2 regions of the Streptomyces sp. NPDC057428 genome follow, and region 2 is predicted to be linked to the other one. Evidence: predicted binding sites of a transcription regulator. Region 2 holds the regulator's gene; the other holds the start of a gene.

Region 1 (11,341 bases), on a different contig from region 2:
CGTCGACTGCGATCGTCAGGTCGGCGCGCGCGGTGATGCCGGAGTCGAGCACCACCATCACGTCCAGCGGGGTGGAGTCGATCTGCACCTGCTCGCCGGGCCGGGTAGCAAAGGTGGGCGTGAACGGGCCGCTGGGCCGATTCGCGGTCTGCCTGCGGGTGACGGCCGAACCGAAGGTGTGCCGACCAGTGGAGAGCGCGTCCACGAGCTTGTAGAACGTGGTCGTGCTGGGGATGGGCACCACGCCGGGGCCGTGCGTGGCCTCCAGAGCTTTGACCACGCGCCGCATCAGTCGGCTGCGGGTGCCCGTCGAGGTGCGGGTCTCCGCGTCGATGGCATCGCGGACCGCCGCGACCAGCCGGGCGTCCGCGCGGCCGGTCGCCTCGTGGTTGCGCACCGCGCGCTGGTCGACCAGCCCCCACAAGCCCTGGGCGCTGTAGCGGGCGCGGCGGCCTTCGACAGTGCGGACGCTGACGCCCAGCTCCGCTGCCTTGGCCGCGTCGCGTTCGGCCAGGGAGTGGACCGCCGGGTCGTATCCGGGTCGGGGAACGGTCCCCGGGCCGGTCCCGGGCGGCAGGCCGGTGGTGACCTCCACCACGTGGCGTTCCCACTCCTTGGCGGCTGTCAGTACCGGTTCGGGAAGCGAGTCCAGGATCCCGAACGGCTCCAGTTCTGGCAGCGGCTCGGTGCCGGTGACCGCGAAACCGGGTGCGGCCATCAGGTGGGAGGCCAGCACCACCGACTCGACGGCGTGCGAGGACCGCAGCCGCACCGCCGTACCGCTGAGCGCGACGACCTGGTGGTCACCGTCGTCGTAGGAGACCCAGTCGCCGACGCGGAGCACCGGCAGCGGGAGCCGGGCCGTCACCGGACCCCCGGGTGGACGAGGGAGCGGGCGTGCAGCGGCACCGACAGTTCGACCTCCAGTTCGTTGCGCCAAATCAGGTGGAACAGCACCGGGAGCACCGTGATCGGGTCGCCGACCAGGCACGCGCCGTCGATCAGTGGCCAGGGCTCGTGGAACACCTCGCGCAGCGCTGCCGCGGGAGTCTCCAGGAGATGGCGGGGGTGCCGGTAGCCCGCGAGCCAGCGCACGTTGGCCAGCCTGATCGGGTCCGGGGCACCGACCAGCCGGAACTCCCAGCCGAGCAGATCGCAGGCTGCCTGCGTCGCGTCGAACTTCATCAGATCACGGGCTTTGCGGCGGTCGGTCGGACGGCAGTCGATCACGATCGCCGAGCCGTCGTCCCGGCGCGCGAAGTAGTCCGGCGCGTGCGAGACGCCCTTTCCGTTGCCGCCGGTCCAGAACAGCCAGAACGGCTGTGAGGACACCCCCACTACCGCAGCGTCGAAGTCCAGCAGCATCACGTGGTCGCGCTCCAGCCACGACTCGTATCCGACGTGCCGGCCCGCCGTCGAGGACCACCACAACCCGGGCAGGTGCCGCTGGCCCTTGTACGAATGGAACTCGCGGACCGGGGCGGCGTCTTCGAACCGCACCGCCCACACGTCCGTCAGCGGTCTGCGCAGCTCAGAGCCGCACGGCTCTGTGTAAGCGACCTCGAAGCCCTCGGCGGGCGGACCTACCGCCCCACCACGTACCCCGCGCAGTTCAACCACCACGACGGAGCCAACGGCCAAGTGATTCGCAAGGTCATGCCGACACTCGCAACTTCCCTCGCAAGGTTGAACTGGAATCCGCAAGGTTCAGCGTTAAAGGACACCCGAGCGGTGATCGCCCACAGCGAACAGGGTGTGGGGAACATTCCTTGGCTCACAAGCATTGAGTGCACATAGCTCAACTTGGCTGCCGAAGGGAAGATCATGACTGCTGAGTCCAAGTCCGAGGCGTACGCGCCGGTCGACCTGCCCGTGCTGCCGCTCGACGACGAGGCCGTACTGCCGGGAATGGTGGTACCGCTCGACCTGTCGGACGCGGAGGTTCGCGCTGCTGTGGAGGCCGCACAGGCCGTAGCCCGGTCCGGCAGCGGCAAGCCCCAGGTCCTGCTCGTGCCGCGCATCGACGGCAACTACACCGGGATCGGCGTCCTCGGTACGGTCGAGCAGGTCGGCCGTCTCGCCGACGGGGACCCGGGGGCGATCATCCGTGCCGGCCACCGGGTGCGGATCGGTGCCGGGACGAGCGGGCCCGGGAGCGCGCTGTGGGTGGAGGGCACCCGGATCGACGTGTCCGCGCCCGACCCCCTGCCCGGATCGGCCGCCGAGCTGGCCAAGGAGTACAAGGCCCTCGCCACCAGCTGGCTGAAGAAGCGCGGCGCCTGGCAGGTGGTGGACCGGGTGGAGCAGATCGAGGACATCTCCGCGCTCGCCGACAACTCCGGCTACTCGCCCTTCCTCACGATCACCCAGAAGGTCCTGATGCTGGAGACCGCGGACCCGGTCGCCCGTCTGAAGCTCGCCGTCCAGTGGCTGGGTGAGCACCTGGCCGAGCAGGATGTCGCCGAATCCATCGCCAAGGACGTCCAGGAGGGCGTCGACAAGCAGCAGCGCGAGTTCCTGCTGCGGCGCCAGCTCGACGCCGTGCGCAAGGAGCTCTCCGAGCTCAACGGTGAGTCCGGCGCCGACGAGTCCGACGACTACCGTGCGCGTGTCGAGTCCGCCGGCCTGCCGGACAACGTCCGCGAGGCAGCTCTCAAGGAGGTCGAGAAGCTGGAGCGCGCGTCCGACCAGAGCCCCGAGGGGTCCTGGATCCGGACCTGGCTGGACACGGTCCTGGAGCTCCCCTGGACCGAGCGGACCGAGGACGCCTACGACATCAAGGGCGCCCAGGAGGTCCTCGACGCCGAACACGCGGGCCTGCAGGACGTGAAGGAGCGCATCACCGAGTACCTCGCGGTGCGCAAGCGGCGTGCCGACCGCGGGCTCGGTGTGGTCGGAGGCCGTCGCGGCGGCGCCGTGCTGGCGCTGGTCGGTCCGCCCGGAGTCGGCAAGACGTCCCTGGGCGAGAGTGTCGCGCACGCCATGGGGCGCAAGTTCGTCCGGGTCGCGCTCGGCGGTGTCCGGGACGAGGCGGAGATCCGCGGCCACCGGCGTACGTACGTCGGCGCGCTGCCGGGGCGTATCGTCCGGGCGATCAAGGAGGCCGGTTCGATGAACCCGGTCGTCCTGCTCGACGAGATCGACAAGGTCGGCTCGGACTTCCGGGGCGACCCGGCGGCCGCCCTGCTCGAAGTGCTCGACCCGGCGCAGAACCACACCTTCCGCGACCACTACCTGGAGGTCGAACTCGACCTGAGCGACGTGGTCTTCCTGGCGACGGCCAACGTCCTCGAAGCCATCCCGGAGGCCCTGCTCGACCGCATGGAGCTGGTCAGGCTGGACGGCTACACCGAGGACGAGAAGGTCGTCATCGCACGCGACCACCTGCTCCCGCGTCAGCTGGAGCGGGCGGGCCTGGAGACGGGCGAGGTCGCGCTCGACGAGTCCGCCCTGCGCAAGCTGGCGGGCGAGTACACCCGGGAGGCCGGGGTCCGGAACCTGGAGCGGGCCGTCGCCCGGCTGCTCCGCAAGGTCGCGGCCCAGCACGAGCTGGGTGACCGGGAGCTGCCGTTCACGGTGTCCGAGCAGGATCTGCGGGGCCTGATCGGCCGGCCGCACCACGTGCCGGAGTCCGCCCAGGATCCCGCGGAGCGCCGTACCGCGGTCCCTGGTGTGGCCACCGGGCTCGCCGTGACCGGGGCGGGAGGGGACGTGCTCTTCGTCGAGGCGTCGCTGGCCGACCCGGAGACCGGGGCGTCCGGACTGACCCTGACGGGCCAGCTGGGCGACGTGATGAAGGAGTCCGCCCAGATCGCGCTGAGCTTCCTGCGCTCGCACGGCGCGGAGCTTGAGCTCCCCGTCGCGGACCTCAAGGACCGGGGGGCGCACATCCACTTCCCGGCGGGTGCGGTCCCCAAGGACGGCCCTAGTGCCGGCATCACCATGACGACCGCGCTGGCTTCCCTGCTCTCGGGGCGGCTCGTACGGACCGACGTGGCCATGACCGGTGAGGTGTCGCTGACCGGACGGGTGCTCCCGATCGGAGGGCTGAAGCAGAAGCTGCTGGCGGCGCACCGGGCCGGCATCACCACCGTGGTGATCCCCAAGAGGAACGAGGCGGATCTGGACGACGTCCCGGCCGAGGTCCTCGACACCCTGGAGGTCCACCCGGTGACCGATGTCCGCCAGGTGCTGGAGATCGCGCTCGTCCCGGCCTCGGTCAGGGCGGAGACGGGGATCCCGGCCGCGGCGTAGGCGCCATGTCGTGACGGGCGTGGCACCACGCGCACGGCCGGTACGGACGGCCCGCTCTCCCCGGAGGGCGGGCCGTTCCGCGTGCGGCGGCCTCGGTGCGCCGCACGGTGCCGGGGTGCCGCGCACGTGGGACCGCTCTCCGGGAAGGTCCGGCCGGTGCCGGGGTCCGCGCCTGCGAAATACTGGCCCGGCTGCGGTGATGACCGGAGTCGAAGGAAAGTTTCGTTCGCGGGAACGCGTGTGAGGGGTGCTGACGTGCACGGCAGCGGAAGCGGCGACGAACCCGGCGCAAGCGCCGGAAGCGGTGTGGACCATGAGTTCCTCGCCCTGGAGCGGGAGCTGGCGGTCTTCCTGCGCCGGGCGCGCGCCAGCTCCGGGGAGATGGCGCGCGAGGTCCACCCGGATCTGGAATCCGCGGCCTACGGCCTTCTCGTACGGCTGGAGTCGACCGGCCCGCAGCGGGCCACCGATCTGGCCGCGTACTTCGGGGTGGGCAAGGCGACCATGAGCCGCCAGTTGCGGGCCCTGGAGGTCCTCGGGCTGGTGGTGCGGGCGAACGATCCGGATGACGGCCGTGCCTCGCTCGTGCGCCTCACCGACGAGGGACTCGCGCGCTTCCGCACGGTCCGCGACGCCAGACGGGGCCGGTACGCCCGCAAACTCGCGGGCTGGGACCGTGCCGAGGTCGCGGAACTGGCCAGGCTGCTGCAGCACCTGAACGAGCGCACCGGGAGCTGAGGGGCGGATCCGCGGGCAGGCGCCACCAGCGGCCCGCACAGGCCGCGGGCGTGACGGGGAGGCGCGAAGCCGCCCGCGGGGCGGCTGCCGGAACTGATCGCGGCGCACCTGGCTTCGGCCCGGCTTCGGCCCCCTGAAGGGCGGGGGCGGAAGTCAGAGCTCCACGAGAACCGCCGTCGCGTCGTCGTGCCTCTTCCCGCGGCGCAGGTGCACGCGCCCGGTGTCGGCCCGCTCCAGCTCCCGCACCCGGTCGATCAGGCCTTGCGGACCCGCCTTGCGCAGCACCCCCAGAGTGGCGGTCCAGTCGCCCTCCCGGAACGTCTCCGTCCACCGGCTCGCCCCGTCGGTCATCGCAGCCAACGCCCGTACCTCCGCCCGGGGGGTCTCGCCGGTCACCGCGCGTGACGCCACCCCGGGGTCCGCGGCGGCCGTGAAGAAGCCGCCCTCCTTGTTCCGTACGCGCGCGTCCGCGATCTCCTCCGAGGCGAGCGAGCCAGGTGGCAGCCGGTCCAGGCGGTCATCGAGCAAGGGCAGCACGGAGCCGTCGGGCGCTTCGATGAGCAGGGCCGAGTCGGAGAGCACCAGGTGCTCGACGCGCCGGTCGTCCCACCGTGCCATGACCACGGTCGCCTGAGGGGTGCGCGGGTGAGAAAGGTCACACTCGGATCGGTGAACGGCGGCGGTGCGGCGAATGGACAGGGTGAGAATCTCGGTAAGCGTCAGATCCCGCCGCGAAGCGGACAGTTCGGCCAGTGACCCACCGAGTCGTGCGGTGAACCAGGGCACCGAGTGCACACAGCCGTCGTCGTGCTGCGGAGGTGTGACTCCGTCCAGCAGGACAAGGACGCCGCCCAGGCCGGCCGCAGGAGCCGCGACCGACACCCAGTCCTCGTTGGGGTGTTCGGGGCTGCCCGGTTCGGTGGCGAGGTCGATGCGCATCCGGTCAGTCTGCATGAAGCCTTCACGCACCCGGCACGATCGGGCTGTTGGCCCGTACCGGCAGGTCAAGGGGGTCACGCCGGCCGGACCCGATGCCCTGCGCATATGCGGGCGGGCATCCTGCCAAAGCCAGGCCGGAAGTTCCACCCGGCGGCCCGCGCATGAGCGGGGCCGCCGTTGGGGAGACTTGTTCGCCAACTCAGGAGTGATGTTCACTCGTTCGAGTTGCGGAGCGGTTGATGCGCGGCCCCCTCTCAAAAGCGCTGGAATGGTCGGAAGCCGTACGGCGCACATCAAGGTGGGGTCTTCACAACACGTGACCGTGCGTCACCTCTGCTTCAAGGGCGGACGAGTCAAGATTGCGAGCACCGGTGCAGAAGAAGCGGCCTCGGAGCAAGGACGGCACGCGCGAGGAGTCCGGGGCCGTGCCCCAGGCAGCGGGTGCCCCCAAGCGGACCGTACGGGTACGCAACCGGCTCGTCGCCGGTGTTGCCGTCGTGGGGATCACCGTCATCGCCGCGGGCGCCCCGGCGGCCCTGGGCGCCTCGTCCGACCTCAACGAATCCCAGCGGCTGGTCACGCTCGCCGAGCTGAACCAACAGGCCATCATCCTCGCGCACTCCCTCGCGGACGAGCGCGACGGCGTCGTCGCCCACATCGCGGGAGGGCGTGACGAGGCGGGCGAGGACGGCACGGCGAGTCTCGCGGCCCGCGTCGACCAGCAGGTCGACGAGATCAGGGAGGCCGCCCCCGCCGCCCTGCGGCGCGACCTCGCCGACATCCCCTCGCTACGCCGCACCGCGCTGACGGGCAAGGGCTCGGCGATGGAGGCCTACCAGGCGTACTCCGAGGTCGTGGCCAAGCTCCACGACCTCGCGGACGAACTCGCCGAGAAGACCCCGCCGCGCGCCGCCGACGCCACCCGCGCCCCGCTCGCCCTGGGCGCGGCCGTCGAGCAGGCCTCCGCCACCCGGGGGCTCCTGCTGGCCGCACTCTCCGTGCCCGGGACCGAGCCGCAGCAGCCGCAGATCGACCCCTTCACCGGCCTGCCCGTCCAGAACCAGGACGAGAGCGGCGGGGAGGGCGACCGTACGCGCGACGAGCTGAGCGCGGCCGCCCAGCAGGCCCGTGTGCGTGAACTCGCCTCCCTCGCCGACTTCGACCAGGCCGCCGGCCCCTCCGCCAGGGACCGGCTCGCCTCCACGGTCACGGGCTCCCAGGTCACCAGCGCCGAGAAGTACCTCACCCGGTTCACCGACCGCCCCGAGCTGTCGGATTCGGACCGGTCGGCCAACCCGAAGAAGGTCGAGTCGGCCCTCTCCGCCCGGATCGACCGCATGCGCAGCGTCGAGTCCGCCCTGGGAACGGCCCAGGTCGAACGCCTGGAGGCGCTGCGTGACGACGACGTCACCGCGCTAGAACTCCGCCTGGCCCTGCTCGGCGGCTGCCTGCTCATCGCCGTGGGCGTCTCCACCGCCGTCGCCCGCACCCTCACCCAGCCGCTGGCCGTCCTGCGCATCGGCGCCGGACGCATCGCCGCCGAGCCCGAGACCGCCGAGCCGGTCCGCTACACCGGGCGCAACGACGAGTTCGCTCAGGTCGTACGGTCCATCAACGCCCTGCACGGCAGGCTGCACGGGCTGCACCACGACGTCACGGGACAGCTGGAGAGCCTCCGGACCGAGCGCGGGGAACTCGTCGCGGGCCGCGAGGCCCTCACCCTCCAGCGGGCCGAACTGCAGGTGCAGATCGCGGAGCTCGGCTCCCAGCTGGAGCGGCTGCGGAACACCGTCCACCACACCTTCGTCAACCTCTCGCTGCGCACCCTCGGCCTGGTCGAGCGCCAGCTCGGCGTGATCGAGGGCATGGAGGAGAGGGAGCAGGACCCGGAACGCCTCGCCACGCTCTTCAAGCTGGACCACATGGCCACGGTGATGCGCCGGCACAGCGAGAACATGCTGGTCCTCGCGGGAGCCGACCACGGCCAGGGCCACGTGAACCCGATCCCCCTCGTCGACGTGCTGCGCGCCGCGGTCAGCGAGATCGAGCGGTACGAGCGGGTCACCATCCAGTCCCTGCCGCCGCACGCCCAGATCGCCGGCTTCGCCGCCGACGACCTGAGTCACCTGGTCGCCGAACTCCTGGAGAACGCCACCTCCTTCTCCCCGCCCGACTCCCATGTCGAGCTCTCCGGCTGGCTGCTGGAGACCGGGGAGGTGATGCTCTCGGTCCAGGACGAGGGCATCGGCATGTCGTCGGTCCGGATGAGCGAGCTCAATGCCAGGCTGGCGGACCCGGCGTCCTTCGAGGCCGGTGAACAGGCCGCGGACGGGGCAGGTCTGGGACTGCAGGTGACGTCGCTCCTGGCGGCCCGCCACGGTGTGCAGGTCCAGTTGCGCGAGCAGAAGGGGAGCGGTGTGATAGCGGTGGTCGTCCTTCCGCAGGCCCTGCTGCCCAAGACTCCGCCGACCGCGACCCCGCCGCCCGTCCAACTGCCGGGCGACGCGCCCGCGCTGAATCTGCCGGGGTCCGTCGCCGAGGCCAACTCGAACGCACTGCCCGCCCGTTCCGCCCCTCCGGAGGGCGACCCACTGATCGCCGCCGCCGAGCAGACCCTGCGCACGACAGGCACCGAGCCGGCGTCCGCCGAACAGGCTCCCGAGGCGTCCGCACCGGAATGGCCCGTTCCCGGCACCTCCTCCCCGGCCGGACCGGCTCCCGGGGCGGCGCCCGCACCGGGCCGGCCAGCTGCCGGTGCCGCGCTCGGGGCCGGCGCCGAACCCGCGCCCGCCGCCGCTCCGGCAACCTCTCCGGAAGCTTCGGCCCACGGGGAGTCCGAGGCCGAGACCACCATGCAGGTCCGCCTCCCCGTGCAGAAGGACGCGCCGGATCCGTATGCCATAGGGCCCGACAGTCATGAGCGGGCCGCCGACGCCGCTCCGGGCCCCGCCCCGGCCGCCGAGTCCGTTCCCGGGCCCCGGCAGCCGCTGACCGGGCTCGGGGAAGAGGTGCCCGACCCGGCGCCCGTGCCCGAGCGTCTCACCGACAAGGGGCTCCCCAAGCGCACGCCGAGGATCGCGGAGCCGGCGCCCGCCGCACCCGTCGCACGCCCGGGCGGCCTGGACAGGGAAGCCCTGCGCCGCCGGCTCGGCGGATTCCAGCAGGGCGCCAAGGACGGCCGACGCGATGTGGAGACCGAGATCGCCGGGAGCAGCCCGCAGACCGACCACAACGAGCGTGACGGCCGTACCGACGGTCGAATCGATGAGACGGGGGACACAGTCGAGGAGGCACGCAATTGACTGCGCCCAGCACATTCGGGCTGAGTAGCGAGGCCCGTAACCTTCACTGGTTGCTGAGCAATCTCGTGGAGGAGGTGCCAGGGGTCCATTCGGTCACCGTCGTCTCGTCCGACGGGCTGATGCTGCTCTCCTCCGACGCCGGACTCGCGACGGCCAAGGCGGCGGGCGGACACAGGGGTCCCAAGGGCTCCAGCGCCGACCTCGCCACCATCGTCTCCGGTATCGGGTCGCTCACGATCGGCGCCGCGAAGCTGATGGACGGCGGCGGTGTCAAGCAGACGATGGTCGCCATGGACGAAGGGAGTGTCTTCGTCATGTCGATCAGCGACGGTTCCCTGCTCGGTGTGCACGCCACCCCCGACTGCGACATGAGCGTGGTCGCCTACCACATGGCGCTCTTCGTCGGCCGAGCCGGACACGTACTCACCCCCGAACTCCGCAGCGAGCTGCGCAAATCGATGGAGAGCACCCAGTGACGTCAGCTGCCGAACCCGTACGAAAACTGCCCGTCCGGGGTGCCGACCGCAAGGCCGCGCGGGTCCGCCCGTACTCCCTGACCGGTGGACGCACCCGCTTCGGCCACGTGCTGCTCGTCGAGACGTTCGTCGCCGCGCTCGAGGCACCCGAGGAGCGCCGGGAGCTCACGAACGGCAGTCTCGCCTCGCGCGTCATGCCCGAGCTGCGGGCCATCGTCGAACTCTGCCGCCGCATGCGTACGGTCGCGGAGATCTCGGCCCTGCTGAAGATGCCGCTCGGCGTGGTCCGGGTACTGCTCAGCGACCTGGCAGACCAGGGAAAGATCCGCGTGTACGGGACCGGTCACGGCACCGGCCAGCCCGACCGCGCACTGCTCGAAAGGGTTCTCAATGGACTCCGCCGTCTCTGAGGCGCCGCTCTTCACCCCTCGTCAGCCGGGATCGCGCGAGCAGCCCGACGAGACCGTGCAGGACTGGCAGCTCGACCACACGCGGGCGCCGATCGCGACCAAGATCGTGGTCGCCGGCGGCTTCGGCGTGGGCAAGACGACCTTCGTCGGCTCGCTCTCCGAGATAGCCCCGCTGCAGACCGAAGCGATGATGACGCAGGCCAGCGAGGAGACCGACGACCTCACCGCCACGCCCGACAAGGTCACCACGACCGTGGCGATGGACTTCGGCCGTCTCACACTCGACGACGACCTCATCCTGTACGTCTTCGGCACCCCCGGTCAGCAGCGCTTCTGGTTCATGTGGGACGACCTGGTGCGCGGTGCGATCGGCGCGATCGTGCTGGCCGACACCCGTCGTCTCGCCGACTGCTTCCCCGCCCTCGACTACTTCGAGAGCTGCGGCCTTCCGTACATCGTCGCCGTCAACCACTTCGAGGGCACCGAAGGTTACGAGGAGGCGGACGTCAGGGAAGCCCTGTCCGTTCCGCCGCACGTACCTGTTGTGATCATGGATGCGCGTAACAGGATCACGGTCGTCGAGTCCCTGCTCGCCCTGGTGGGCCACGCACTCGACGTCGCGCCTGCGTAGCCGTCAACGCACCCCTCACTTGTAACGGAGAACCGCGATGAGGAAGATACTCATAGTCGGGGCCGGCCAGTCCGGGCTCCAGCTGGCCCTCGGACTGCAGTCCAACGGCTACGAAGTCACGCTGATGTCCAACCGCACGGCGGACGAGATCCGGTCCGGTCGCGTCATGTCGACGCAGTGCATGTTCCACACGGCTCTCCAGCACGAGCGCGACCTTCAGCTCAACTTCTGGGAGTCACAGGCCCCGCGGATCGACGGCCTCGGTGTCTCGGTCGCAGGACCCGACTCCTCCCGCGTCATCGACTGGGTGGGCAAACTCGACGGGTACGCGCAGTCGGTCGACCAGCGCGTGAAGATGGCCGGCTGGATGGACACCTTCGCCCAGCGCGGGGGCCAGCTCGTCATCCACGGCGCCGCCGTGTCAGACCTGGACTACTTCTCCCGCACCTACGACCTGGTGATGGTCTCGGCCGGCAAGGGCGAACTGGTCTCCATGTTCGGCCGGGACGCCTCCCGTTCGCCGTACGACGCCCCCCAGCGCGCGCTGGCCGTCGCGTACGTCCACGGCATGGGCCCGCGCCCGGAGCACCC
Region 2 (11,341 bases):
AAGCTCGCCCGCGAGTTCCACCCCGATGCAAACAAGGGTGACGCCAAGGCGGAGGAGCGCTTCAAGCAGATCTCCGAGGCGAACGATGTCCTCGGCGACCCGAAGAAGCGCAAGGAGTACGACGAGGCGCGCGCCCTCTTCGGCAACGGCGGTTTCCGGGCCGGCCCCGGCGGTGCGGGCGGCAACTTCAACTTCGACCTGGGCGACCTCTTCGGAGGCGCGCCGGGCGGCGGGCAGGCCGGCGGAGGAGCCGGCGGGTTCGGCGGTGGCGGCGGTCTGGGCGATGTCTTCGGTGGCCTGTTCAACCGGGGCGGCGGGGGCACGCGTGTCCAGCCGCGCCGGGGCCAGGACATCGAGTCCGAGGTGACGCTGAGCTTCACCGAGGCGGTCGACGGAGCCACGGTCCCGCTGCGGATGTCCAGCCAGGCCCCCTGCAAGGCGTGTTCGGGCACCGGCGACAAGAACGGCACCCCGAGGGTCTGCCCCACCTGTGTCGGCACCGGTCAGGTGTCGCGGGGGACGGGTGGCGGATTCTCGCTCACCGACCCCTGTGTGGACTGCAAGGGCCGGGGCCTCATCGCTCAGGACCCCTGCGACGTCTGCAAGGGCAGCGGCCGGGCGAAGTCCGCCCGCACGATGCAGGTCCGCATCCCCGCCGGCGTGCTGGACGGTCAGCGGATCCGGCTGCGTGGCAAGGGCAGCCCGGGCGAGCGGGGCGGCCCGGCCGGCGACCTGTACGTCGTCGTCCACGTTGACGCCCACCCGGTGTTCGGCCGCAAGGGTGACAACCTCACGATCACCGTGCCCGTCACCTTTCCGGAGGCGGCGCTCGGCGGCGAGGTCAAGGTCCCCACCCTCGGCGGGTCCCCGGTCACGCTGAAACTCCCGGCCGGCACGCCGAACGGGCGTACCATGCGGGCCCGTGGCAAGGGCGCCGTGCGCAAGGACGGCACCCGTGGCGACCTCCTGGTCACCGTCGAGGTGTCGGTGCCCACGGATCTCGGCACGGAGGCGCAGGACGCGCTGGAGGCGTACCGGAAGGCGACCGCGGGGGAGGACCCGCGGGCGGAGCTGTTCCAGGCTGCGAAGGGAGCTTGAGATGGACGGCCGTCGACGTAATCCGTACCAGCTGACCGACGAATCACCGGTGTACGTGATCTCGATCGCGGCCCAGCTCTCGGGCCTGCACCCGCAGACGCTGCGCCAGTACGACCGTCTGGGCCTCGTCTCTCCCGACCGCACGGCTGGGCGGGGGCGGCGCTACTCGGCTCGCGACATCGAACTGCTGCGGACCGTACAGCAGTTGTCGCAGGACGAGGGCATCAACCTCGCCGGCATCAAGCGGATCATCGAGCTGGAGAACCAGGTCGCGGCGCTCCAGCAGCGTGTGGCCGAGCTCTCCGCGGCGGTGGACGGGGCGGCCGTGGCCATGCAGCAGCGCGAGGCCCAGGTGCACGCCTCCTACCGCCGTGACCTCGTGCCGTACCAGGACGTGCAGCACAGCGGTGCGCTGGTGGTGTGGCGGCCCAAGCGGCCGAAGGGCTGAGCAGGCCGTGAAGGGGCCCGCCCGGGAGGCCGAGGACTCCCGGGCGGGCCCCTTCCGTGTGGCGCGAGGAGCGCCCGTGACGCGTTGTGGACCCGGGTCGGGCGGGCGACGGGGCGGGTGCGCCGTCAGGAGTCCTGGTCCAGGAGTCCCGACCGCGCGATCAGGTAGCCGAGCTGGGCGCGGCTGGTGCTGCCGAGCGTGGCGGACAGCTTGGCGACGTGGGCCCGGCAGGTACGCACGTTCATGCCGAGGCGGCGGGCGATCGAGTCGTCCACGTGGCCCTCGACGAGGAGTTGGGCTATGGAGCGCTGAACACCGCTGATGCCCTTGGTCGGTGGGTCGTACCCGGCCTCCCCGAGCAGGGGGGACGCGCGGCTCCACAGCTGTTCGAAGACCTTGACCAGGTAGTTGACGAGTCCGGGGTGACGGAGTTCGAGCGCGACCTGGTCGTCGTTCTGCGCGGGTATGAAGGCCACGGTCCGGTCGAAGACGAGGAGGCGCTCGATGAGTTCCTCCAGGGTGCGGATCTCCACCTTGTCCTGGGCCAGGCGTGCGGCGTACGCGAGCGTGCCCTGGCTGTGCCGCACGGTGTGCTGGTACAGCGTGCGCATGCTGACTCCCCGGTTGACGACCGTCAGGGCGCGCTCCAGGCCCTCACTGAGGCGGTCCTCGCCCCGGTCACCGCCCGGCTGGACGGTGAGCACCTCCGTGCGGCACTCGGCGGTGGCGAGGTCGAGCGCCGCGTTGATCCTGTTGCCGCCCTCCAGCACCGTGATGGCGTGGGTGGTCGGCGGGTCCTGGGCGCTGATGTCCATGAACGGTTCGAAGGACTCGGCGAGCTCCACGGAGCGCCGTCGGCGTTCCTTGATCTCCCGTTCCAGGGGGTGCAGGCGCTGGGCCAGAGCGGCGGACGGGGGGACGGGCCTGAGCCAGGTCGTGTCGTCGGGATCGGGGTGCAGGAGTGCGAAGTCCATCAGGCAGGGGGCGGGGTCGACCTCGGCGCGCGAAATCCGGCCGGAACGCAGGGCGCTGGCGTAGAGGCGCTTTCCCTCCTCGCACAGGTCGGTGAGCCCGTGAGGATGTATCCCTATTGTGCTGCTTGTGGTCATATCTCCACCCCCCATGTTCCTGAACATGCAGGAACATGATGCATCGTCCCAGTGGCGTTGTGGGGTACCGGTGAGACATCGTCGTGGATGCGGGGGAGAGGAATCCACAAGTGAGGACGAAGCCGACTATGGATAAGCGAATGCTTCGCTCGGTGCTTGCCGCCGCTTTCGTCGCGGCCCTGGGCCTTGGCGTGGCGGGCGGGGCGGCAGGAACCGGCGAGATCAGTTGGTCGGAGCGGGCGGCAGCACCCGGAGAGATCAGCTGGTCCGTACGGGCGGTGTCGGCGCCTGGCGAGATCAGCTGGGGAACGCCGGCCGACGCGCCCGGCGAGATCAGCTGGTCCGTGCGAGCGGCGGGCGCGCCCGGTGAGATCAGCTGGGGTGCGCCCGCGGCGGCCCCGGGCGAGATCAGCTGGAGTGCTCCGATGGGTGCGGCAGGCGCATGACCACGCCTCCGGACGACCGAACCTTCCGGCGGGAGATGGCCACGGCCTACCGCTCGGGGTGGCACTTCATCGATCTGCTCACGGCACTTACCCGCCCGGGCGATTCCTTGATGGTCACCCTGTTCGGAGAGCCGGTGGTCGTGGTGATGGAAGCGGACGACGAAATCCGCGCCTATCGCTGTCTTCGCCGACCGCGCGGTGCTCCACAGCCCGTTCGCTGTGCGGTGCGGTACGGCATGATTTTCGTCAATCTTGATCAGCGGGACCATGAGCTGTTCGAACCAGAAACCATTTCCGCCACCCCCCGCAGTGCCTGAACGATTCCCCCGTCGTTCCAAATCGTTCCGGCACTTCCCCCACACAACGGCGCCATCGTGACCTGAACACGATGGCGCCGTTGTGCTGCCCGGAATCAGCGCGGGTGGAATGTGGAAAAGCGGGCTGAATTCGTCAGCCCTTTCCGAGCGCCCTGTCCACGGCGATCTCGATGACGACCCGCTCGGGGTTGTGGCGCGGCGTGCGCTCGTACCGCTCGGCGTAGCGCCGCACGGCGTCCCGCACCTCGTCGGGGTCCGTACGGACCACCGCAGTGCCTTCCAGTGTCGCCCAGCGGCGCCCCTGCGTCTGGCAGACCGCCACCCGTGCCCCCTCCGGGCCGGCGGCGAGGACGTTGGCGGCCTTTCTGGTGTTCCCGCCGGTGATGACACGGGCGATCCGGGTCTCCGGGTCGTACGTCACGCCGACCGGCACCACGTGCGGTGTGCCGTCCGGGCGGAGCGTGGTCAGGGTGCACACGTGGCGCTCCCGCCAGAAGGCGAGGTACTCGGGGCCGGGGTTGCGTACGTCAGGCATGGGGTCAGCCTAGAGACATCGGGGATTCGGGCCCGGACGGGGCGCATGTTCAGGCTTGAGTGGAATAGACTCAACTTTGTACAGGTTGCTTCAGTCATAGTGCAGCACCATCACGAGGAGGAGACAGCGCCCGTGGACGCCGAGCTGACCAACAAGAGCCGCGACGCCCTCAACGCCGCGACGAGCAGGGCCGTCAAGGACGGCCACGCCGATCTGACTCCCGGGCATCTGCTGCTGGCACTGCTCTCCGGTGAGGACAACGCGAACATCACCGACCTGCTCGCCTCCGTCGAGGCCGACCAGGCGACCGTGCGTGCCGAGACCGAACGGCTCCTCGGCGCGCTGCCGAGTGTCACCGGATCGACCGTCGCCCCGCCGCAGCCGAGCCGCGAGCTGCTCGCCGTCCTCGCCGACGCCGACCAGCGGGCCAAGGAGCTCGGCGACGACTACCTCTCGACCGAGCACCTGCTGATCGCCGTCGCGGCGAAGGGCGGCCGTGCCGGTGAGATCCTCGACGGGCAGGGTGCCGGCGCGAAGAAGCTGCTGGACGCATTCGAGAAGAGCAGGGGAGGGCGCCGGGTGACCACTCCCGACCCCGAGGGCCAGTACAAGGCGCTGGAGAAGTTCGGGACCGACTTCACGGCCGCCGCGCGCGAGGGCAAGCTGGACCCGGTCATCGGCCGGGATCAGGAGATCCGCCGCGTCGTGCAGGTGCTGTCCCGCCGCACGAAGAACAACCCGGTGCTCATCGGCGAGCCCGGCGTCGGCAAGACGGCCGTCGTCGAGGGCCTTGCCCAGCGAATCGTCAAGGGCGACGTCCCGGAGTCCCTGAGGAACAAGCGGCTCGTCTCCCTGGACCTCGGTGCGATGGTCGCCGGCGCCAAGTACCGGGGCGAGTTCGAGGAACGCCTCAAGACCGTCCTCTCCGAGATCAAGGAGAGCGACGGCCAGATCATCACCTTCATCGACGAGCTGCACACCGTCGTAGGCGCGGGCGCCGGGGGCGACTCCGCGATGGACGCGGGCAACATGCTCAAGCCGATGCTCGCCCGCGGTGAGCTGCGCATGGTCGGCGCCACCACGCTGGACGAGTACCGCGAGCGCATCGAGAAGGACCCCGCGCTGGAGCGCCGCTTCCAGCAGGTCCTGGTCGCCGAGCCGTCCGTCGAGGACACCATCGCGATCCTGCGCGGTCTCAAGGGGCGCTACGAGGCGCACCACAAGGTCCAGATCGCCGACTCCTCGCTGGTGGCCGCCGCGACGCTCTCCGATCGCTACATCACCTCCCGGTTCCTTCCCGACAAGGCCATCGACCTCGTCGACGAGGCGGCGTCCCGGCTCCGCATGGAGATCGACTCCTCCCCGCTGGAGATCGACGAGCTCCAGCGGTCCGTCGACCGGCTGCACATGGAGGAGCTGGCCCTCAAGAACGAGAGCGACCAGGGCTCCAAGCAGCGCCTGGAGAAGATCCGCAGGGACCTCGCCGACAAGGAGGAGGAACTGCGCGGTCTGACCGCCCGCTGGGAGAAGGAGAAGCAGGGCCTCAACCGCGTGGGTGAGCTCAAGGAGCGCCTCGACGAACTGCGCGGCCAGGCCGAGCGCGCCCAGCGCGACGGCGACTTCGACACCGCCTCCAAGCTGCTGTACGGGGAGATCCCCGGCCTGGAGCGGGAGCTCGCGGAAGCCGACGAGGCCGAGCAGGAGGCCGCCGTCGACACCATGGTCAAGGAGGAGGTCGGCCCCGACGACATCGCCGACGTCGTGGGTGCCTGGACCGGCATCCCGGCCGGGCGTCTCCTGGAGGGCGAGACCCAGAAGCTGCTGCGCATGGAGTCCGAACTGGGCAGGCGGCTGATCGGCCAGACCGAGGCCGTCCGTTCCGTGTCGGACGCGGTACGCCGCACCCGCGCGGGGATCGCCGACCCCGACCGGCCCACCGGTTCTTTCCTCTTCCTCGGTCCGACCGGTGTCGGCAAGACGGAGCTGGCCAAGGCGCTCGCGGACTTCCTGTTCGACGACGAGCGGGCCATGATCCGCATCGACATGAGCGAGTACGGCGAGAAGCACAGCGTCGCCAGGCTCGTCGGGGCCCCGCCCGGCTACGTGGGCTACGAGGAGGGCGGCCAGCTCACGGAGGCGGTCCGCCGCCGCCCGTACAGCGTCGTCCTGCTGGACGAGGTCGAGAAGGCCCATCCCGAGGTCTTCGACATCCTGCTCCAGGTGCTGGACGACGGACGGCTCACCGACGGCCAGGGCCGCACGGTGGACTTCCGCAACACCATCCTGATCCTGACGTCCAACCTCGGCAGCCAGTTCCTGGTCGACCCGTCGGCCGCGCCGGAGGAGAAGGAGGCCCGGGTCCTGGAGGTCGTGCGGGCCTCGTTCAAGCCGGAGTTCCTCAACCGGCTCGACGACCTGGTCGTCTTCTCCGCACTGTCCGGCGAGGAGTTGGCGCGCATCGCGGGGCTCCAGGTGGCCAGGCTCGCAGCCCGTCTGGCAGACCGCCGGATCGAGCTCGACGTCTCCCCGGACGCCCTGGCCTGGCTGGCCGAGGAGGGCAACGATCCGGCGTACGGTGCCCGGCCGCTGCGGCGGCTCATCCAGACCGCCATCGGCGACCGGCTCGCGAAGGAGATCCTCGCTGGCGAGGTCAAGGACGGCGACACGGTCCGGGTGGACCGCTCGGGTGACGGACTGGTCGTGGGAGCCGCGGCGACCGCGAAGACCCTCTAGACGGAGCCCTGTGTCCCCGGCCGGCGGCGGACTTCACGCCCCGGCCGGGGACACGGGTGTGTGCGGGCCTGTCCGCATATATGCGTGCATCGGGCACGTGCCCTGCTCGGGGCGGCCCGTGAGTTCTAGCCGAAATTTCACCTTCCGTGGCCGAATGGTGGGCGACTCCGTTCTGGCTCCCCGCTCTTTGTGCCCTGGCGATACATATCGTCACCCTCGATCGCGGCCGGATCCGATGACGGGCGACGGGCTGCTTCCGGCGTGATATCGGGCACTCCGGACCCTTTTCCCCGTTGTCGGGTGGGGCGGTTCCGAATTCGAGAAACCGGTAAGGTACGCGCATGACGGAGCGGATACCTGACGATATCGGTGCGGAATCGAAGGATTTCGGAAGTGGCAGCCTTATTCGCCTCAGCGAATTTCGTTTGCTGTGGGCGGCATATGCGCAGTCGGTCCTCGGTGACCAGTTGGCGCGCGTCGCGCTGTCACTGCTGGTCTTCGAACGCACCGAGTCAGCCGGCTGGACGGCGGCGACCTACGCCCTCACGACGCTGCCGGCCCTGCTCTCCGGGGTACTCCTGACCGGTCTGGCGGACCGGTTTCCCCGGCGCACGGTCATGGTCGGCTGCGACCTGGTGCGCGCCGTCCTCGTCGGCCTGATGGCCCTTCCCGGTACGCCGTTGCCCCTGCTGGCCGGGCTGCTGGTGCTGGCACAGCTCTGCGAGGCCCCGTTCGGCGCCTCGCAGGGCGCCCTGATGCCGGCCGTGCTCGGCGAGCGCCTCTACGAGCGCGGGCAGCGCGTCATCGTGATCACGCACCAAGCCGGGCAGCTGGTCGGCTTCGCCGCCGGCGGCGTGCTGGTCGTGTGGCTGGGCAGCCACCTCTCACTGGGTCTGAACGCGGCCACGTTCCTGATCTCAGCCGTCCTGATCCGGCTGGGCGTCAAGGCGCGGCCGGTGGATGCGGAGGCCGGGGCGCGGCCGAAGCGCATGCACATCCAGGTGCGGAGCGCGGCGGCACTGATCTGGTCGGACCCGCGGCTGCGGTCGCTGGTCGCGCTCGGCTGGCTCGCGGGATTCATCGTGCTCCCGGAGGGTCTTGCCGCGCCCTTCGCCGAGGAGGCCGGCGGGAGCGCCGCGTCGGTGGGGCTCCTGCTCGCCGCGCACCCCGCGGGCATGGTCCTGGGCGCCGCGCTCCTCGGGCGTTCGGCTGTCGGCGCGGAGCGCCGCCGACGGCTGCTCGGGCCGCTGGCGGTGGGCGCGAACCTCCCGCTGCTCGTCTACTGGGCCGGTCCCGGTGTCGCGGTCGCCCTGCTGGTGCTGCTGGTGTCGGGCATCTGTTCGGCGTACCAGATCACCGCAGGGGCGACCTTCGTGATGCTGACCCCGGCCGATCAGCGCGGCCAGGCGCTCGGACTGGCCAGGTCGGGGCTGACCGCCATGCAGGGGATCGGCGTCGCGGCGGGAGGCCTGGTGACGGAGCTGTCGGGGTCCTCGGCCCGGACCATCGGCGGGGCGGGGCTCGTCGGCACGGTCTGCGCGGTCGTGGTCGCGGTCGCGTGGGCGCGCGCCAGGCAGACGAGTGCGGGGACGATTCCCCTGAGCGCGTAGGACTACCGGCCGCGATCGCGGCTAGGGTCGAAGGCAGGCAAACACGTGCGATCCACAGGAGTACCCAGCGATGTCTATCGACCCGTCCTCGATCCCCAACTTCGGGGGCCAGCCCGAACCGCAGGCGTCAGGACCCGAGGGCCCGGTGGTTCCGGACCAGGACCTCGTCAAGCAGCTTCTCGAGCAGATGGAGCTGAAGTACGTCGTCGACGACGAGGGTGACCTCGCCGCGCCGTGGGAGGAGTTCCGCACGTACTTCATGTTCCGCGGCGAGGAGGAGCAGCAGGTCTTCTCGGTGCGGACGTTCTACGACCGTCCGCACGCCCTGGACCAGCGTCCCGTCCTCCTCGACGCGATCGACGACTGGAACCGCCGCACCCTGTGGCCCAAGGTGTACACCCACGCCCACGAGGGCGAGGAGGGCGTCGCCAGCTCCGTACGGCTGATCGGTGAGGCGCAGATGCTCATCGGCACCGGCGTCAGCCTGGAGCACTTCGTCTCCTCGACGGTCAGCTGGGTGCGGGCCTCGATCGAGTTCGACAAGTGGCTCGTCGAGCACCTGGGCCTCGAGCCCGCCGAGAAGAAGGACGAGGCCGAGGGCGGAGAGCCCACGGAGGCCTGATCCGGCCGAGCGCTGAGGCCCGGACCCGGGTGTGGCCGCATGGCCGCCGCCCCGGTCCGGGCCTCGGTCGTTCCCGTCAGGAAGCCCTGAGCCCCTTGAGCCGTGAGACGGCGTCCTCCAGTACCTCCGTGCGCTTGCAGAACGCGAAGCGCACGAAGTGCGCCCCCTGCTCGCGGTGGTCGTAGAAGACGGCGTTGGGGACGGCCACGACCCCGCAGCGCTCGGGCAGCGCCCGGCAGAAGGCGAAGCCGTCACTCTCGCCGAGCGGGCGGATGTCGGTGGTGACGAAATAGGTCCCGGCGGGCTCGTAGACTCCGAAGCCGGCCTCGGCGAGGCCGGCGCTCAGCAGGTCGCGCTTGGCGCGCAGGTCCTCCCGCAGCCCGGCGAAGTAGCTGTCGGGCAGCCTCAGTGCCTCCGCGACGGCGTACTGGAACGGGCCGCCGGAGACGAAGGTCAGGAACTGCTTGGCCGAGCGCACGGCGGTGACCAGCTCGGGGCTCGCGGTGATCCAGCCGACCTTCCAGCCGGTGAACGAGAACGTCTTGCCCGCGCTGCTGACGGTCACCGTGCGCTCGCGCATGCCGGGGTACGACGCGAGGGGGATGTGCTCGCCCTCGAAGACGAGGTGCTCGTACACCTCGTCGGTGACGACGAGGAGGTCCCGCTCGCAGGCGAGCTCGGCGACGGCTGCCAGTTCCTCGCGGGTGAGGACGGTCCCGGTCGGATTGTGCGGGGTGTTGAGCAGGATCAGCCGCGTGCGAGGCGTCACGGCGGCCCGCAGCTCGTCCAGGTCGAGCCGGTAGGCGCCCTCGTGGGGCCGCAGCGTGACGGGGACGCGGGTCCCGCCCGCCATGGCGATGCAGGCGGCGTACGAGTCGTAGTAGGGCTCCAGGGCGATGACCTCGTCGCCGGGCTCCAGGAGGGCCAGCAGCGATGCGGCGACCGCCTCGGTGGCGCCCGTGGTGATCAGGACCTCGCTGTCGGGGTCGTACGCCAGTCCGTAGTGCCGCCGCTGGTGCTCCGAGACCGCGTTACGCAGCTCGAGGACGCCGAGGCCCGGTGGGTACTGGTTGCCGTGCCCGGCGCGTACGGCCCGGACCGCGGCCTCACGGATCGCTTCGGGCCCGTCGGTGTCGGGGAAGCCCTGGCCGAGATTGATCGATCCGGTCCGTACGGCCAGCGCCGACATCTCGGCGAAGATCGTCGTACCGAACTCGGCGAGGCGGCGGTTGAGCAGCGGTCGTCCCTGTGTCATGGACGCCATCCTGTGCCGAAGCTCTGGAGTTGCTCAAGTCTGCTTTGGGGCGCGGAGCGTACGGGAATCCACCGGGCAGTCGAGAAGCGGGGACCTCGCTTCGGGGGACAGAGGGATGTGAGGTCGGTGGAGTTGTTCGTCTTCATCGTGTTCATGGTGATCGTGGTGGTGGGGGTGGTCGGCCTCGCCTCGGGGTCGGGTGGCCGGAAAAAGCCGATGGCGGGCCGTGCCGGGCGTAAGGGGCGACAGGGTTCCGGCGGCGACGGTGGGTCCCATGCGGGCAGCTGGTGGGCCGGGGACGGCGGCAGCGGCCACTCCTGCGGCGGCCACTCCGGAGGGCACTCCTGCGGAGGGGGTGGCGGCTGCGGGGGCGGCGGCGGCGACTGAGACGGCTCCGCCGGCCCGGGACGGGGGGACGGGACGGACGAGCCGGAGGTGCCGGCGGGTGAACTCCCGCCGAGCACCTTTTGGTTGGGGGCGCGGGGAACACCTGAACCGGGCTGCCCCCTGAGGGATGGAAACCACGGCAAGTTGGGTAAAAGCGCTGTGAGCACGACGTACTTCGTGATTGCATCGATGTAGAGAACATTCAGCCATCGGACCCGAGTCGGGCCGGGCTCCCTCTCCCCCCACGTGCACCGCACGGGGGTACCGCCGTCCACGTGTCCCTGTGTGTTTTGCGGAGCCGATCCATGCTCACCAGCCTCCAGACCGCCTACTCCGATACCCGTGCCGCCGATCTGGCGTGGACCCTGGGCAGGGAGCCGCTGCCCGCCCTCGCCGTGCTCGACCTCGAACTGGCGGGCGCGAAGGTGCAGATGAGGCTTCTCGGCGCCTCTCACCAGGTACTCCTGGAGGAGGAGCGCCGCACCTGCTCCGAGACCGTGGCGTGTCTGCCGGGCGGCAGCGCACCCCTGCCGCTGGGAGTCGCCGAGCGCATGGGTGACTGGGACTACGAGTTCGCGGCGCGCGTCGAGACGCTCTCCGAGGGCTCGTTCGCGGGGCGGGCGCAGGAGTTGCTCGCGCTGGTCGCCGACCACCCCCACGGGCTGGCGGGGACGTTCCCCGGCAGCCCCTACGCGTTCACCGCGATGCTCGCGCAGCGGACGCAGGGTCAGGTGCACTGGCGGACCTGGCACGCGTATCCGCAGGAGGGCCAGTTGGTCGT

What was found. Region 2 encodes HspR, which represses chaperone genes until heat shock. Its sites were predicted from a motif close to TTGAGNNNNNNNNNCTCAA; they were not measured.
Region 1: lon (endopeptidase La) is a predicted target of HspR. The motif match lies at 1,784-1,802, and genes of this name have one in related genera.

What each region holds. Positions count from the first base shown of each region.
Region 1 is NZ_JBHVCT010000097.1:5,118-16,458, forward strand. It holds gene ACFU5K_RS26990 (Mu transposase C-terminal domain-containing protein) at 1-868, opposite strand, end outside; gene ACFU5K_RS26995 (TnsA-like heteromeric transposase endonuclease subunit) at 865-1,623, opposite strand; gene lon (endopeptidase La) at 1,825-4,254, shown strand; gene ACFU5K_RS27005 (MarR family winged helix-turn-helix transcriptional regulator) at 4,510-4,992, shown strand; gene ACFU5K_RS27010 (hypothetical protein) at 5,146-5,931, opposite strand; gene ACFU5K_RS27015 (nitrate- and nitrite sensing domain-containing protein) at 6,303-9,233, shown strand; gene ACFU5K_RS27020 (roadblock/LC7 domain-containing protein) at 9,230-9,709, shown strand; gene ACFU5K_RS27025 (DUF742 domain-containing protein) at 9,706-10,119, shown strand; gene ACFU5K_RS27030 (ATP/GTP-binding protein) at 10,100-10,750, shown strand; gene ACFU5K_RS27035 (styrene monooxygenase/indole monooxygenase family protein) at 10,788-11,341, shown strand, end outside.
Region 2 is NZ_JBHVCT010000090.1:9,268-20,608, forward strand. It holds gene dnaJ (molecular chaperone DnaJ) at 1-1,098, shown strand, start outside; gene ACFU5K_RS26215 (heat shock protein transcriptional repressor HspR) at 1,100-1,546, shown strand; gene ACFU5K_RS26220 (helix-turn-helix transcriptional regulator) at 1,672-2,655, opposite strand; gene ACFU5K_RS26225 (hypothetical protein) at 2,784-3,101, shown strand; gene ACFU5K_RS26230 ((2Fe-2S)-binding protein) at 3,098-3,418, shown strand; gene ACFU5K_RS26235 (pyridoxamine 5'-phosphate oxidase family protein) at 3,552-3,953, opposite strand; gene clpB (ATP-dependent chaperone ClpB) at 4,086-6,686, shown strand; gene ACFU5K_RS26245 (MFS transporter) at 7,112-8,296, shown strand; gene ACFU5K_RS26250 (YbjN domain-containing protein) at 8,367-8,918, shown strand; gene ACFU5K_RS26255 (pyridoxal phosphate-dependent aminotransferase) at 8,995-10,173, opposite strand; gene ACFU5K_RS26260 (hypothetical protein) at 10,300-10,560, shown strand; gene ACFU5K_RS26265 (DUF2617 family protein) at 10,866-11,341, shown strand, end outside.